3 regions of the Bacillus spongicola genome follow, and region 3 is predicted to be linked to each of the others. Evidence: predicted binding sites of a transcription regulator. Region 3 holds the regulator's gene; each other region holds the start of a gene.
The links. The regulator Rex, encoded in region 3, represses fermentation and respiration genes when NADH is low (regulators of the CRP and FNR family bind a similar motif). The targets are predictions, from matches to a motif close to TTGTGAAATATTTCACAA.
Positions count from the first base shown of each region.

Region 1: the regulator Rex is predicted to act here: its motif matches at 2,218-2,235, upstream of U8D43_RS04685 (hemerythrin domain-containing protein).
Region 2: the regulator Rex is predicted to act here: its motif matches at 1,871-1,888, upstream of U8D43_RS03810 (cytochrome c oxidase subunit 2A).

Region 1 covers NZ_JAYKTS010000004.1:198,525-202,811, forward strand. Annotated here, with positions in the region: gene modB (molybdate ABC transporter permease subunit) at 210-872, opposite strand; gene modA (molybdate ABC transporter substrate-binding protein) at 881-1,651, opposite strand; gene U8D43_RS04680 (MogA/MoaB family molybdenum cofactor biosynthesis protein) at 1,648-2,163, opposite strand; gene U8D43_RS04685 (hemerythrin domain-containing protein) at 2,359-2,892, shown strand; gene moaD (molybdopterin converting factor subunit 1) at 3,215-3,448, opposite strand; gene U8D43_RS04695 (molybdenum cofactor biosynthesis protein MoaE) at 3,448-3,912, opposite strand; gene U8D43_RS04700 (molybdopterin molybdotransferase MoeA) at 3,931-4,287, opposite strand, start outside.
Region 2 covers NZ_JAYKTS010000004.1:35,506-39,792, reverse strand. Annotated here, with positions in the region: gene U8D43_RS03820 (b(o/a)3-type cytochrome-c oxidase subunit 1) at 1-1,142, opposite strand, end outside; gene U8D43_RS03815 (cytochrome c oxidase subunit II) at 1,144-1,620, opposite strand; gene U8D43_RS03810 (cytochrome c oxidase subunit 2A) at 1,639-1,797, opposite strand; gene U8D43_RS03805 (SDR family NAD(P)-dependent oxidoreductase) at 2,209-2,979, shown strand; gene U8D43_RS03800 (chemotaxis protein CheX) at 3,194-3,649, opposite strand; gene U8D43_RS03795 (type III polyketide synthase) at 3,825-4,287, shown strand, end outside.
Region 3 covers NZ_JAYKTS010000038.1:5,643-9,929, forward strand. Annotated here, with positions in the region: gene U8D43_RS18455 (ABC-F family ATP-binding cassette domain-containing protein) at 1-847, opposite strand, end outside; gene U8D43_RS18460 (redox-sensing transcriptional repressor Rex) at 1,384-2,052, shown strand; gene tatAY (sec-independent protein translocase protein TatAY) at 2,109-2,279, shown strand; gene tatC (twin-arginine translocase subunit TatC) at 2,297-3,043, shown strand; gene U8D43_RS18475 (YdiK family protein) at 3,063-3,263, opposite strand; gene U8D43_RS18480 (CPBP family intramembrane glutamic endopeptidase) at 3,426-4,151, opposite strand.

The DNA of each region.
Region 1 (4,287 bases), on a different contig from region 3:
TCTAGGCGGCTTGCACTTTACTTAAGTCAAAGCCGTTTCCACAAATAATTTTGCTTTTCGTAGCTCTCTATAAATTGCATTAAAGATAGATTTCAGGGTTCTTTTCGTCTCATTTTTCATATAGATGACGACTAAATGAACGGTTTCCATTCATTTTCAATATAGACGGCCACAACGTTTACAAATAGAGCTTCATTCAAGTACTATTTTTACTTATCCTTCTCAATCAGTTTGATCAGCAAGAGTAAAAAGAATGACAATCCGATGCTCACCGAAACATACTGCCACGCGAGAATATTTTCTCCCGATTCAATTGCTACATAAATAGCGGTCGAGATGGTTTGTGTTTTTCCTGGAATATTTCCAGCAAACATTAACGTGGCTCCAAACTCTCCTAACGCTCTTGTAAAGCTTAAGATTACGCCCATTAGAAGTGACTTGATAGCAAGAGGCAATGACACATAATAGAATACTTTCCATTCTCCTGCGCCGTCCACTCTTGCCGCTGCTTCAATGTCAGAATTCACCCCACTCAAACCAGTTTTAGCCGCTTGATACATTAGCGGAAAAGCGACAATCGTCGCTGCGATAATCGCCGCTCCCTTTGTAAACAGTAGTGTTTGATTGAATAGGGATTGTATCCATATCCCTATAGGGCTATTCATCCCAAACATAATGAGTAGTAAAAAACCTAATACGGATGGTGGTAATACGAGTGGCAGTAAAAAAAAAGCTTCCAGAACGCTTTTTCCTCTTATTTCGCTTGATTTTAATCTATAGGCAATCAAGACTGCGACACTAAAAGTGATAATTGTTGCCGTAGTTGCAACAATTATTGAAAATTGTATGGGGAACCAAAACGATTGCGTCATAATTACACCTACCGACTTACTTCAATATTAAAGCCCTGCTTTTCAAAAATATTCAATGAGTTCTCTGTTAACAAATATTTTTGAAAATCCGTTGCTATTTCTTGCTGTTCACTTGATGTCACCACAGCTGCATAATAGTCAATTCGACTATGTGACTGCGGATCGAATTCGTGAATAACGGTAAAGTCATTCTTGTTAACTACCTCACTCTTATAAACAATAGCGGCAGTTGCTGCTCCGTGTTCGATCAATGTTAAGACATGGGTCACATCTTTTCCGTACACTAGTCTTGCTTGTAGATTCTCCCATAGATCAAAATATTCCAGTGCTTCTTTTGCGTAGAAGCCCGCAGGAACAATTGTGGGCGTTCCAATCGCTAGTTTATCATCCGAGATAACTACATCTTCAAGCGAGGAAATAGAACTCGAATTCTTTTTTGTTACTAATACGAGTTCATTCGTAAAGAGTAACTCTCCCGCATAGATTGTCTCCATTTCTTTCAGTTTATTATAGTCACTACTTGATGCAGATAGAAAACCGTCGATGGGTGCACCCTGTTCAATTTGCTTACGTAAGGCACCCGTTGAGCCAAAATTATACGTGATTTTCACCTCGGGATATTCTTCTTCAAACGCTGTTTTCACATCTAGTAAACTATCTTTTAAACTCGCAGCAGCCGAAATCGTAATTTCATTGCGTGTATTCGTACCTAAACTACAACTAGCTAAGACCCAACTAGTAAACAACAGCACAATCATTAAGCTCTTCAGTCTACTCATTTCTTATCCTTATTTAATTCCCAGATGAGATGACCCAGTTCTGGTACAATTAGCTTATCCATTGCTAAACGAACTGCACCTGTAGAACCTGGTACCGAAAAAATAACTTTATTATGAGCAACCCCTGCGATTGCTCGTGAAAGAATCGCAGCTGGACCAATGTCTTCTGTATAACTCAAAAATCGAAATAACTCTCCGAAGCCGACCATTTCTTTTTCAAGAAATGGTTTCACCACTTCAATTGTTACATCTCGTTTCGCAATCCCGGTTCCCCCGTTTAATAAGACCACTTCAATCTCATCGCTTTGTATGCCTTCTTGAATAGCTGAAGAAATAAGTGCATACTCATCTTTCACAATTTCATATACTTGGACTACATGACCATTTTTTTCAAGCATGTCTATCATGAGTCTGCCACTTTTATCATTTTCTTCTGTTCTCGTATCACTGACAGTTACTACTTGACACCTTGTTTTTCCCTGTGAATTCTTAATATGATTATGAACCATGATCTATCTCCAATTCCTTTGTATATGACTTATTTTATCATAGTGAAATTAGCGCACTTGTGAAATATATCACCGCTAAAAAAATCTTTTATCCTGTTACATAATCGTGTGATGTCCCTCACAACACGACACCATTTTTTATAGTATTTTTGACATATGAGTGATGGTTATGCTCAATTCAAGGAGGAATAATCTATAATGTCTTGTCACAATTTTATTAATTCACGAGAAGATGTTCCGTTATGTATAGCTTTACAAACGTTAAAAAATGAACATGGGCCCTTAAATGATCAAAAATTTGCTCTCTTTCAAGAAGCCAGTACCATTTTAGAGATCACTTCTGAAAAAGAGAAATTAACTAGACTACAAATGCTTCGTTCTCAGGCTTTTCTATTTTTTGAAAGTCTTGAATCTCATGCTGAAAAGGAAGAAGAATGTCTTTTTACGATGATGGCTGCCTATATTAATCGCCATGAAGGACCTCTCGCTGTAATGGAATATGAACATCATGAAGCAAAAAGATGTATGACAATGTTTTTAACTAATACGGAATCGCTCGATACAATTGTAACACTTGATGCAATTAATACTCAATGCCACCTTGTCATCGAAGCTTACCACATTTTAACTTCTCACTTTTTAAAAGAAGAACAGGTTCTTTTCCCAATGGCTGAAAACCTATTATCGGATGAAGAAAAGAATAGATTACTCGATTTTGTTCATCCATCATAAGAAAAACGCAAGTCTGCTATTGTTAGACTCTCAAAATTTTTTTCAATAGTCCTTTAATAGGGTTCTTTTCGTCTATATTGTTGCTATTTCAACTAACTTTAGATGGAATTCTCCCTATTGCCGTTGATTCCCATCAAAAAGAGGCAAAAAGATCCCCCAATACAATACTATCTCATCGTTTATTGACTGGTTCCAAAAGCAACGATTTTTGTGAAAACAGCCTAAATCAACAATAAAAAGCTCCACTGTATGAATGGCTTTCTCTCATACGGTGGAGCTTTTTTCTACTGTTGCTTGTACAATAAAATAGATGACGCTCTTATTATCCGCCACTAACGGGAGGAATTATGGCCACGATATCTCCAGATACGATCTTATCATCATCGTTTGCGTATTCTTCATTTATTGCAACCATGACATTGCGAGCACCTGATACTTGATAATGGTCTTGTAGCCAATTTTTCAGTTGAACAACACTCATGCCTTCTTCCTGTATCATGATCTCATTTTCTCCTACTTCTTCTTGAAGATGAGCAAATAATAGAACCTTTATCATTATACACCATCCTTTTCATCTGGTTCCCCGTTAGGATACCGTGTTTTCTCTCGTTGGTCTCCAATCCAGGTTTCGCCATCTTCCCAATGTTCCTTTTTCCAAATCGGAACCATTTCTTTAATTCGTTCAATGGCATATTCATTTGCTTCATATGCTACTTTTCGATGAGGAGAAGAAACGGCGATAACAACGGCGATATCAGATATGTCCAGTCGACCGATTCGGTGCGTAATCGCCATCTTTACATCGGGCCACTGCACTTTTGCTTCTTCGCCAATTTGAGCTAATTTTTTTACAGCCATCGGAACATAGGCTTGGTATTCTAAATAAACCGTCCGTTTATCTTGTGTCCATTCTCTTACTGTTCCAATGAACGTGGTGATCGCTCCTGCTTCTCTTCTCTCTACTTTCTTTATCACTTCTTTTACCTCTATCGGTGTACTTATCACTTCAAATTGTTCCAAATCAATCAGTCCTTACATTCATTTTGAGGGCAAATCAAACTTGCTTTGCCCGTCTTGATCCTCTAATAGGTGAATCGCTACTTCCCTACCCCTTTCATATCCTCTTGTTCCACCCGGAAGCTCAATGAAAACGCTGGCATAAGCTAAAGACGACACGACACTAGATTTGTCTAGTCCAGAAGGATAGGCAACTAACTTCCCCTCTTCATAAGCGATGGATCCACGAATAAATCGTGTGAAGGGATTGGGCTTTGTAAAATCGACTCCTAGATACCCCTTGACTTTCTTCAAATAAGGATTTGGATTCCCAATGTAGGTACGAATGATGGGACGAGCAAGTAATTCAAACCCTACATAACAAGCAGAAGGATTACC
Region 2 (4,287 bases), on a different contig from region 3:
AACGTCAAGTGGAAGTGACCTGTTATCCAAATGGTGTTATGAACCACTTGATTCATCTGATTAGATGCATTGATTAATCCACCGGCACCAGCAGGGATAAAGGCGACCATACCAATGAATGGTACGAGAAAGCGAGCATCTTTCCAGGGCATTTTTTTGAACCATCCGAATAGACCTGTTGCCCCTTTATGACGACCAAATTGCTCAAATGATGCAAATAGTGAGAAAGCAGTCATTAATGATGGAATGACAACCATAAAAGTTAATATAACTTGTAAAAACTTCCAGAAAGGATCAATTCCTGGTTCTACTAGTTGATGGTGAAATCCAACAGGAATCGAGAATAGTAGAAATAGGATAAAAGACATACGTGCTAGTGAGTCAGAGAAAATTTTCGCTCCGATGATTTTAGGTATAATGACATACCAAGCCATGTAAGCTGGAAGCAACCAGAAATACACAAGAGGATGCCCAAAATACCAGAATAGTGTACGACTAACTAATACATCTACACGATCAACAAGACCTAGCGACCAAGGAAGTAATTGGAATAATACCGTTGCAGCAACTCCTAGTGTCGCCACAATCCATAAGACTGTATTGATAACAGCCATAAATGTTAAGAGGGGGCTTGGCTGGCCTGGATTTGCTTTACGCCATGAAACATAAACGACGATCATCCCCGCTCCACCAATCCAACTACCAACTACAACAAAGGTTAGCCCAAGGTAAAATATCCAGTGCGCTTGAAGAGGCGCGTAAAACGTATATAAAACGGTAGCTTCATTTAATAAAACCATGACTGAAGCCATCGCAGTACCAAGAACCATCACCCAAAAACCAATCCAGCCTAGACGGCGAGCTGTTGGAGAAAATGTACCAGATGTACGACTAATGGCCGCAATTTGAAAACCTAAAATAAAAAATGTTGTTAGTATAAGTCCAAGTAAAACACCATGTACTGTAAGAACTTGATAGTATCCTATATTAAAAGGAAGCGTGAATCTACCTGAACGAACTAATACTTGAAGGAGTCCAGCGAGTCCACCTAAGGCTAGGGCGATAAAAGCAACATATAAATGAGCCATCGCTAAACTTGCATCTTTTTTATCTACTTTTATAAAAGAGGTATTGGTATTCATGTTACTCCACCACCTTAATCATTGATTTCATTGTATGGTGGCCAACACCACAATACTCGTTACATAGAACTAAATATTCACCAGATTTATCCATAGTTGTAACATATTCACTTATATAACCAGGTTCAAGCATCATATTGATGTTTGTTCCAGCCACTTCAAAGCCATGAACGACATCTTTTGTTGTTGCAATAATTTTCACCGTTGAATCTTTTGGGATTTCAATTTCTCCCGGATCGTAAAAAAATGCAGAAGCGACGAATACCAATTCATAATCCCACTCTTTTCCATCAACTTTCTTAAGGCCAGGTTCATCAAATGGACTAAACTCTCCCACACGCTCTGGGTCCACAATTGCATTGGCACTTGGCGGTTCATGACCTTGATGGAAGGCCGATATTCCTAAAATTGTTAAAAATAAAATAAGAGAACCAGTTCCTAAAGTAAGCCACCATTTTTCATAACGATGCATGTGCATATAAATCTTCTCCCTTCCCTAAAAACGATCGATAAAAATATAAAATACGATAAACCAGGTAACAACAATAAATGCACCGAGTATTGAAACGGCAGCCAGAGTCCCTTTTAATGAGTTTCGCTCATTTTCAAGTTTACTTTTTGGATTATGAGGCAATTGAGATTGTGGTTTTCCCATGTGACTTGCTCCTTTCCCTTAAAAAAACAATTTTTACTGTTAACACTATCATAGAGGTGAAAACCAATTGCTTCTGTGATAAAAATCACATCAAGTGCATAAATTTGTGAAAAAAGTGTGAAGAATATTTTCCTTTTCATTCCTTTTATTACCTGTAAAGAAAATCATTAGATAAGAATAGGATAAATAAAGCAGATAGGAGGATCTTTTATGGAGAAATACTATTGCAAGCAATGCATGGTTCTTTATAACGATTGTGGAACTTGCTTAATTTGCTTAGGACCAATTGAGCAGAAGATTGTCATTACTAGCTTACATCAAGAAAAGTCTACAAAAAAAAACTAGTCTGATAGGCAAACATCTAGGAAAATATGGTAAAATTAGCATATTAAGCTGGAAGAGGTGTTTGCCTTGTATTTATCATCCTTTAATCTTCATGGAAAGAATGCAGTTGTTACTGGAGCTGGAAGAGGGATTGGCCAGGCCGTTGCAATTGGTCTTGCTGAAGCTGGAGCCAATGTTATTCTTGTATCTCGTACAAAAGCCAATTTAGAAGAAACAGCAATACATATTAAAAATCAAAATGTATCATACTGGGTGATGCCAACAGACGTCACTTCTGAAAAAGCAGTCGAGTCGCTCTTTAAACGAATAGATGAAGAAGTGGGATCTGTGGATATATTAATTAATAATGCGGGGATGAATATTCGGTCGAAGGCGTTGGATGTAACAACAGAAGAGTGGAACATCATAATGGATACAAACTTAAAATCTGCCTTTCAAATGGCCCAGAAAGCTGGGGAACGAATGCAGAAACTAGGTCACGGAAAAATTGTAAATATTTCCTCTGTCGGGGGGCATGTGGCCTTACGAACAGGAGTGGTTTACGCGATGACCAAAGCAGCATTGATTCAAATGACCAAAGTGCTTGCGTTAGAGTGGGGCGAGCATAATATAAACGTGAATGCTATTGGTCCTTGGTATTTTCCCACGCCTTTAACAGAAAAGTTATTACAGGATGAAAACTATGTAGAAGATATACTTCGAGTGACCCCTTTGAATCGGCTCGGAAAATTAGAAGAACTGGTTTCACCTACTGTGTTTTTATGTTCTGAAGCAGGAAACTATATCACCGGTCAAACACTATTTGTTGATGGAGGCATGACCATCCAAGGCTTTTAAATGAAGCTGTATATACTCTAGAAATAATAGATTTCGTGGCATCTTTTCGTGTTTATTGAATGAAATCACTATTAAATGAAGGATTTCATTTAATAGTGAATAAAATTACAACAAGAGATACGTTATTGCCATAAACGATTATTAGACATAAAGAAAGAACGCAATTCTTGAATTGCGTTCTTTCTTTATCCGGACAGGTGATCCAGATGTGTAATTACTGACCTTCAATCATTAATATGATATCTAAACTTCCGGCATTTTCGATTTGAATTGGCAGACGAACTGCACGCTCAAACCCATACATCTTGGATTTTCCCACTATAACGGTGGGAGGAGTGATATCGGTGGTGTAACCCTTTTGCGCAACGTTGGTTGAAAGGTTGCCTGCAATCATATTGCCGAGTTCTCCGGCAAATGACTCAAGCATTTCCCCCTCTAAAGGCATTCCGAACATCACAGTTCCAATTCCACTTAATGTTTCTTCGTTACTTTCAATGATCACTCTTCCTCTTACATCACCTGTCATTCCAATAAGAACACCTATACTATGTTGGTAGAGTGGCTGTTGTAATAAAGAGGGGGTTTCCATGTTCAGTACCATAGGGATAACAGCCTTAATTGCCTCTATGCTACTGTTAAGAACTTCTTGTATTGTTTTCGTAAGAGTCATGATCATATCCTCCATGCATTTATGAACATAATTCTACCATATATGACAGCTTTAAAGGGCAGAAGAGTGTAGGAATAGTGAAAAAATTGTCGTAAAATAAAGTAAAAACACGAATCTAAATAATATAATCCAATAAAGGGCAATCTATCCAAATGAAGTGATAGGAGTGATATTAATGCCCAAAATAATCAATGTCGAGACTGCTCTTCCTCCATATAAGATTACCCAAGCTAAGGCTGCTTCATTTGCGAAAAATATGTTTGCTGATTCTTTTAAAAATATTGATCGCTTATTGAGCATCTTTGAGAATTCAGATATTCAATCACGCTATTTTGTTCAAGAAATTGATTGGTTTCAACAAAAACATAGCTTCGAGGAGAAAAATAACTTATTTATAGAAAAAGCAGTTGAACTTGGGAAAAAATCTGTTGAAGCTATCATAGATATTACTGATGGGCTATCTTATGATAACATCGATGCTATTTTCACCATCTGTACATCAGGTTTAGCTACACCTACGATTGAAGCAAGAATAATGAACTTGCTTCCTTTTTCTCCACACGTGAAAAGAATCCCGATTTGGGGGCTAGGTTGTGCTGGAGGTGCTGCTGGATTATCACGCGCTTATGACTATTGTC
Region 3 (4,287 bases):
TTTTTTGAATGAAATCTTGCAAACGAGCTACTTCAGCTTGCTGTCTTTCAAATTGCTTACTCTCGCGTTCATAGTCGTCGGCTTTCTTTTGTAAATAATCACTATAATTGCCGTGATATTTCTTTGTGTTTCTCCGTGATACTTCATAAACATGATTGACGACTTTATCTAAAAAATAGCGATCATGAGAGACAATCAAGATGGAACCTGAATAGCCCTGTAAATATTGCTCTAGCCAAGAGAGTGTTTCAATATCTAAATGGTTAGTGGGCTCATCTAGGATGAGTAAATCAGGTTTTGTTAAGAGAAGTTTAGCCAAAGCTAGTCTCGTTTTTTGTCCGCCACTTAATGTGGAGATTTTGGTAGAATAATCAAAGTTAGCAAAATTCAATCCGTGGAGAATAGAGCGAATATCCGATTCATACTGATAGCCGCCTAAATCCTTAAATTTCACCGTTAAGCGATCATATTCGGATAGTGTCCGTTCATAAGCCTCTGTGTTTTCATAAATATCTGGTGAAGCCATCTCAAGCTCTAATTTGCGTAAATCCGCTTCATGTTGTAAAACATGCTCAAATACAGATAGCATCTCGTCCCAAATCGATAGACTGGATTCCAGTCCTGTATGCTGAGCTAAATAGCCCATGGTCACATGTTTTGGTTTTATTATTTCTCCTGAATCAAAGGAAAGTTGATTGGAGATGATTTTTAGTAAAGTTGACTTTCCAGCACCATTTCTACCTACAAGTGCAATTCGATCTTTAGATTTCAGTTCTAGTTTAATATTTGATAAAATCATTTCTGCCCCGAAGTACTTTGTTACATTATTGACTTGTAATAAAATCATATATTCACCTCATTCATCTCGTTTAAACTGGTCAGTAACTCTTCAAGTGTCCGAGTAATTTAGTTTCCAGTAAGAAACCAATCAGCTTTACTAGCGAACTGTACTATAAAATGCGGAAGGTTTTACTTCATCTTATCGACTATTTTTGATAGGTTTCAACAGCAAAATCGAGGATTCCATCGAAAAATAAACGAAAGAGTCACAATATATAAGAAAAGAGTCTTATACAAACAGTGTATCGCACTTAAAACAAGTTGAGCAATAGCAGGACTTGTGAAAAAGGTAACAGACAATCTTGACGAAATAGTGTATGATAATGAATGAAGAGGAGAATGTCTACATCAGGCATGCCTTTAATTAAAATTGATTCATCTGCAAAGAAAAGTGATATATTTCCGACCAAGAGGAATCTAAACAGCTAGTTCGAGATTAATGGAAGCGTTTCCGAAAATAGGATTCAATACAAAATGAGCCGAAAGCTCTATTAAATAGAAAAATCGAGAGATGATTGGCTCAAAAATAGAGAGGGATTAGAAATGAATCAAGACACAATGAAAATACCGCAAGCTACCGCAAAACGCTTGCCTCTATATTATCGGTTTATTCAAAACTTACATTCTTCAGGTAAACAAAGAGTGTCCTCGAAAGAATTAAGTGAGGCCGTAAAAGTAGATTCGGCTACGATTAGAAGAGACTTTTCTTATTTTGGTGCACTTGGGAAAAAAGGCTATGGTTATAATGTGAACTATTTGCTAAGCTTTTTTAGTAAAACACTAAACCAGGATGAAGTCACCAAGGTTGGATTAATTGGAGTAGGAAACTTAGGCACAGCTTTTCTTCACTATAATTTTTTGAAAAATAATAACACGAAAATTGAGATGGCCTTTGAAGTGAATCCTGATAAAGTGGGCATGAGTATAGGTGACGTACCGATTTATGCTTTAGACGATTTAGAAGAGAAAATCAAGGAAAGCAACATAGAGGTGGTTATTTTGACCGTACCCGCTCCTGTTGCTCAAACGATAACGGATCGCTTAGTGAGTGCGAATGTGAAAGGGATTTTGAATTTCACGCCGGCACGGTTAAATGTTCCTTCGTCTATTCGAATCCATCATATTGATTTAGCGGTTGAATTGCAGTCGCTAGTTTATTTCTTGAAGAACTATTCTACTAAGGACACGGAAACGTCACAAGAAGGGCTTTAAGAAATTAGGATTTAGGGGTAAAATGATGTAATATAGTACTGAGGAGGTGTAGCGTAATGCCAGGTCCAGGTAGTCTTGTAGCAATAGCAGTAGTTGCACTATTAATTTTCGGTCCCAAAAAGTTACCAGAACTAGGGAAAGCAATGGGAAGTACGTTGCGCGAATTCAAAAATGCCACAAAAGGCTTAGCGGATGACGAAGACAAAGACAAAAATGATGCTAAGTAAATGTTAGGTGATTGACGATGAGTCGAAATGATATGACTGTTTATGAACATATAGATGAATTAAGAAAACGGCTTCTCATTGTGGTCGTTTTCTTCTTGTTTGCGATTATCGCAAGCTTTTTTCTCGCCGAACCGTTGATTGTTTACTTGCAGAATGCGGATGAAGCGAAAGAAATAACGATGAATGCGTTTCGGTTAACGGATCCATTAAAGATTTACATCCAAGTAATAATATTCTTGTCATTATTAATGGCGCTCCCGTTAATTCTTTTTCAATTATGGTCCTTTGTGTCCCCGGGATTATATGAAAAAGAACGACGTGTCACGTTGAGTTACATTCCGGTAACGGTGATCTTGTTTCTTGGTGGATTAGCTTTTTCGTATTTTATTTTATTTCCATTTGTAGTCGACTTTATGTTGAATTTGTCTGTGAATCTAGAAATTGAACAGGAAATTGGCATCAATGAGTATTTTCAATTTCTTTTTCAAATTACCATTCCGTTCGGATTTCTGTTTCAGCTCCCTGTCATTATGTTGTTTTTAACAAGGTTAGGGATTATTACACCAATGTTGATGTCGAAAATGAGGGTGTATGCTTACTTTGGTCTATTTGTGATTGCCGCAATGATCACACCACCAGATATTATGTCTCATTTACTCGTTACTCTACCACTTTTTGTTTTATATGAAATCAGTTTAGGTATATGTAAAATTGGTTATAAAAAAGCTTTGCTTGCAGAACAGAAAAGAGAAATGGAAGAATAAAAAAATAGACCCATTGGGTCTATTTTTTTTGCATCGTTTTTAATTTAATGTGGATGTTAATCATCCGAAGTCCTGAACCTAAATCCAATGTTGCTAGGAAAATGAGAAGATAAGTGAAAAATCCCCAGCCATGAGTCACAACATTTTGGATTGAAAAATACGTAAATAGAATTCCGAGTAAGGTGTAAATGATACCAGTAAACAAAGGTGATTTTCTCATAAAAACGTCCTCCTAATCCTATAGAGTCCTTGCCCTATTCGTGTACATTATTGTAGCTATTGAAGTTCATTTTCGAAGGAGTTCTCTATTCTGGTATTGATTTTGTTCAAAAATAGACGAAAAGAAAAAAATCTTCAATATATATGTTTAAAAAGAGCGTGATTACCCTATCCAGTGAATAAATAGTGCGACTTGTGCGCTTACTTTTTTCATAATTGCAGGATAAAATTGAATGAGCGCAACGAGTGTATTCATGCCAACGTGAGCGATGATGGGAACAATAATTCTTTTCGTATGCACATACAGAAAAGCAAACGTAAAGCCCATCGTCGTATATAACAGAATATGGGATAATTCGCGATGAGCCAGTCCAAATAGAAGGGAACTTAAGAAACCAGCGGCCAGAAATGGCATTCGCTTATAGAGTGCCCCAAATAGGATTTGTCGAAAAACAATTTCTTCTAAAATTGGTCCGGCGACCGAGGAAGCAATTAACGCAATTGGCACAAGTGAGATGATTTTCATCGCTGTCGCTGTATTTTCCGATCCAGGTTCGATTCCGAGAAAAGATTCAACAGTAATAGCGAGGGCCTGTGCTAAAAAGGCGAGAAATATTCCGCCCACACCCCAAGAAATGGAGAGTGGAATTGAATGCTGTTGGCCAAAGTCCTCATATCTTTCGCTTTTTCGTAATAAAAAAAGTACAATGATAAGGGTGAGTGTAAAGCTAATAAATAGCCAGTACCCCGCAGCTAAATAGAGCATCTTTTCTTTATCTTCTACACCAAAGGAATTCAGTCCGAGCTTATAAATAAGCGGAACGGCGATAGAGGTAGAAAGTTGCATGACTATGTAGATGATTAGGATATAGCCATATCGTTTATTCATGTAAGTTCTCCTTTAGAAAGTTGATCATAATCATTTATCCATTCTACTAATAAAATGATGACTGTTCAAATGGTAAAGCTGGAAGAAGTGGGTTTGCGAAAAATGACAAAACATGGAGTGATTTTTGTCGAACCTT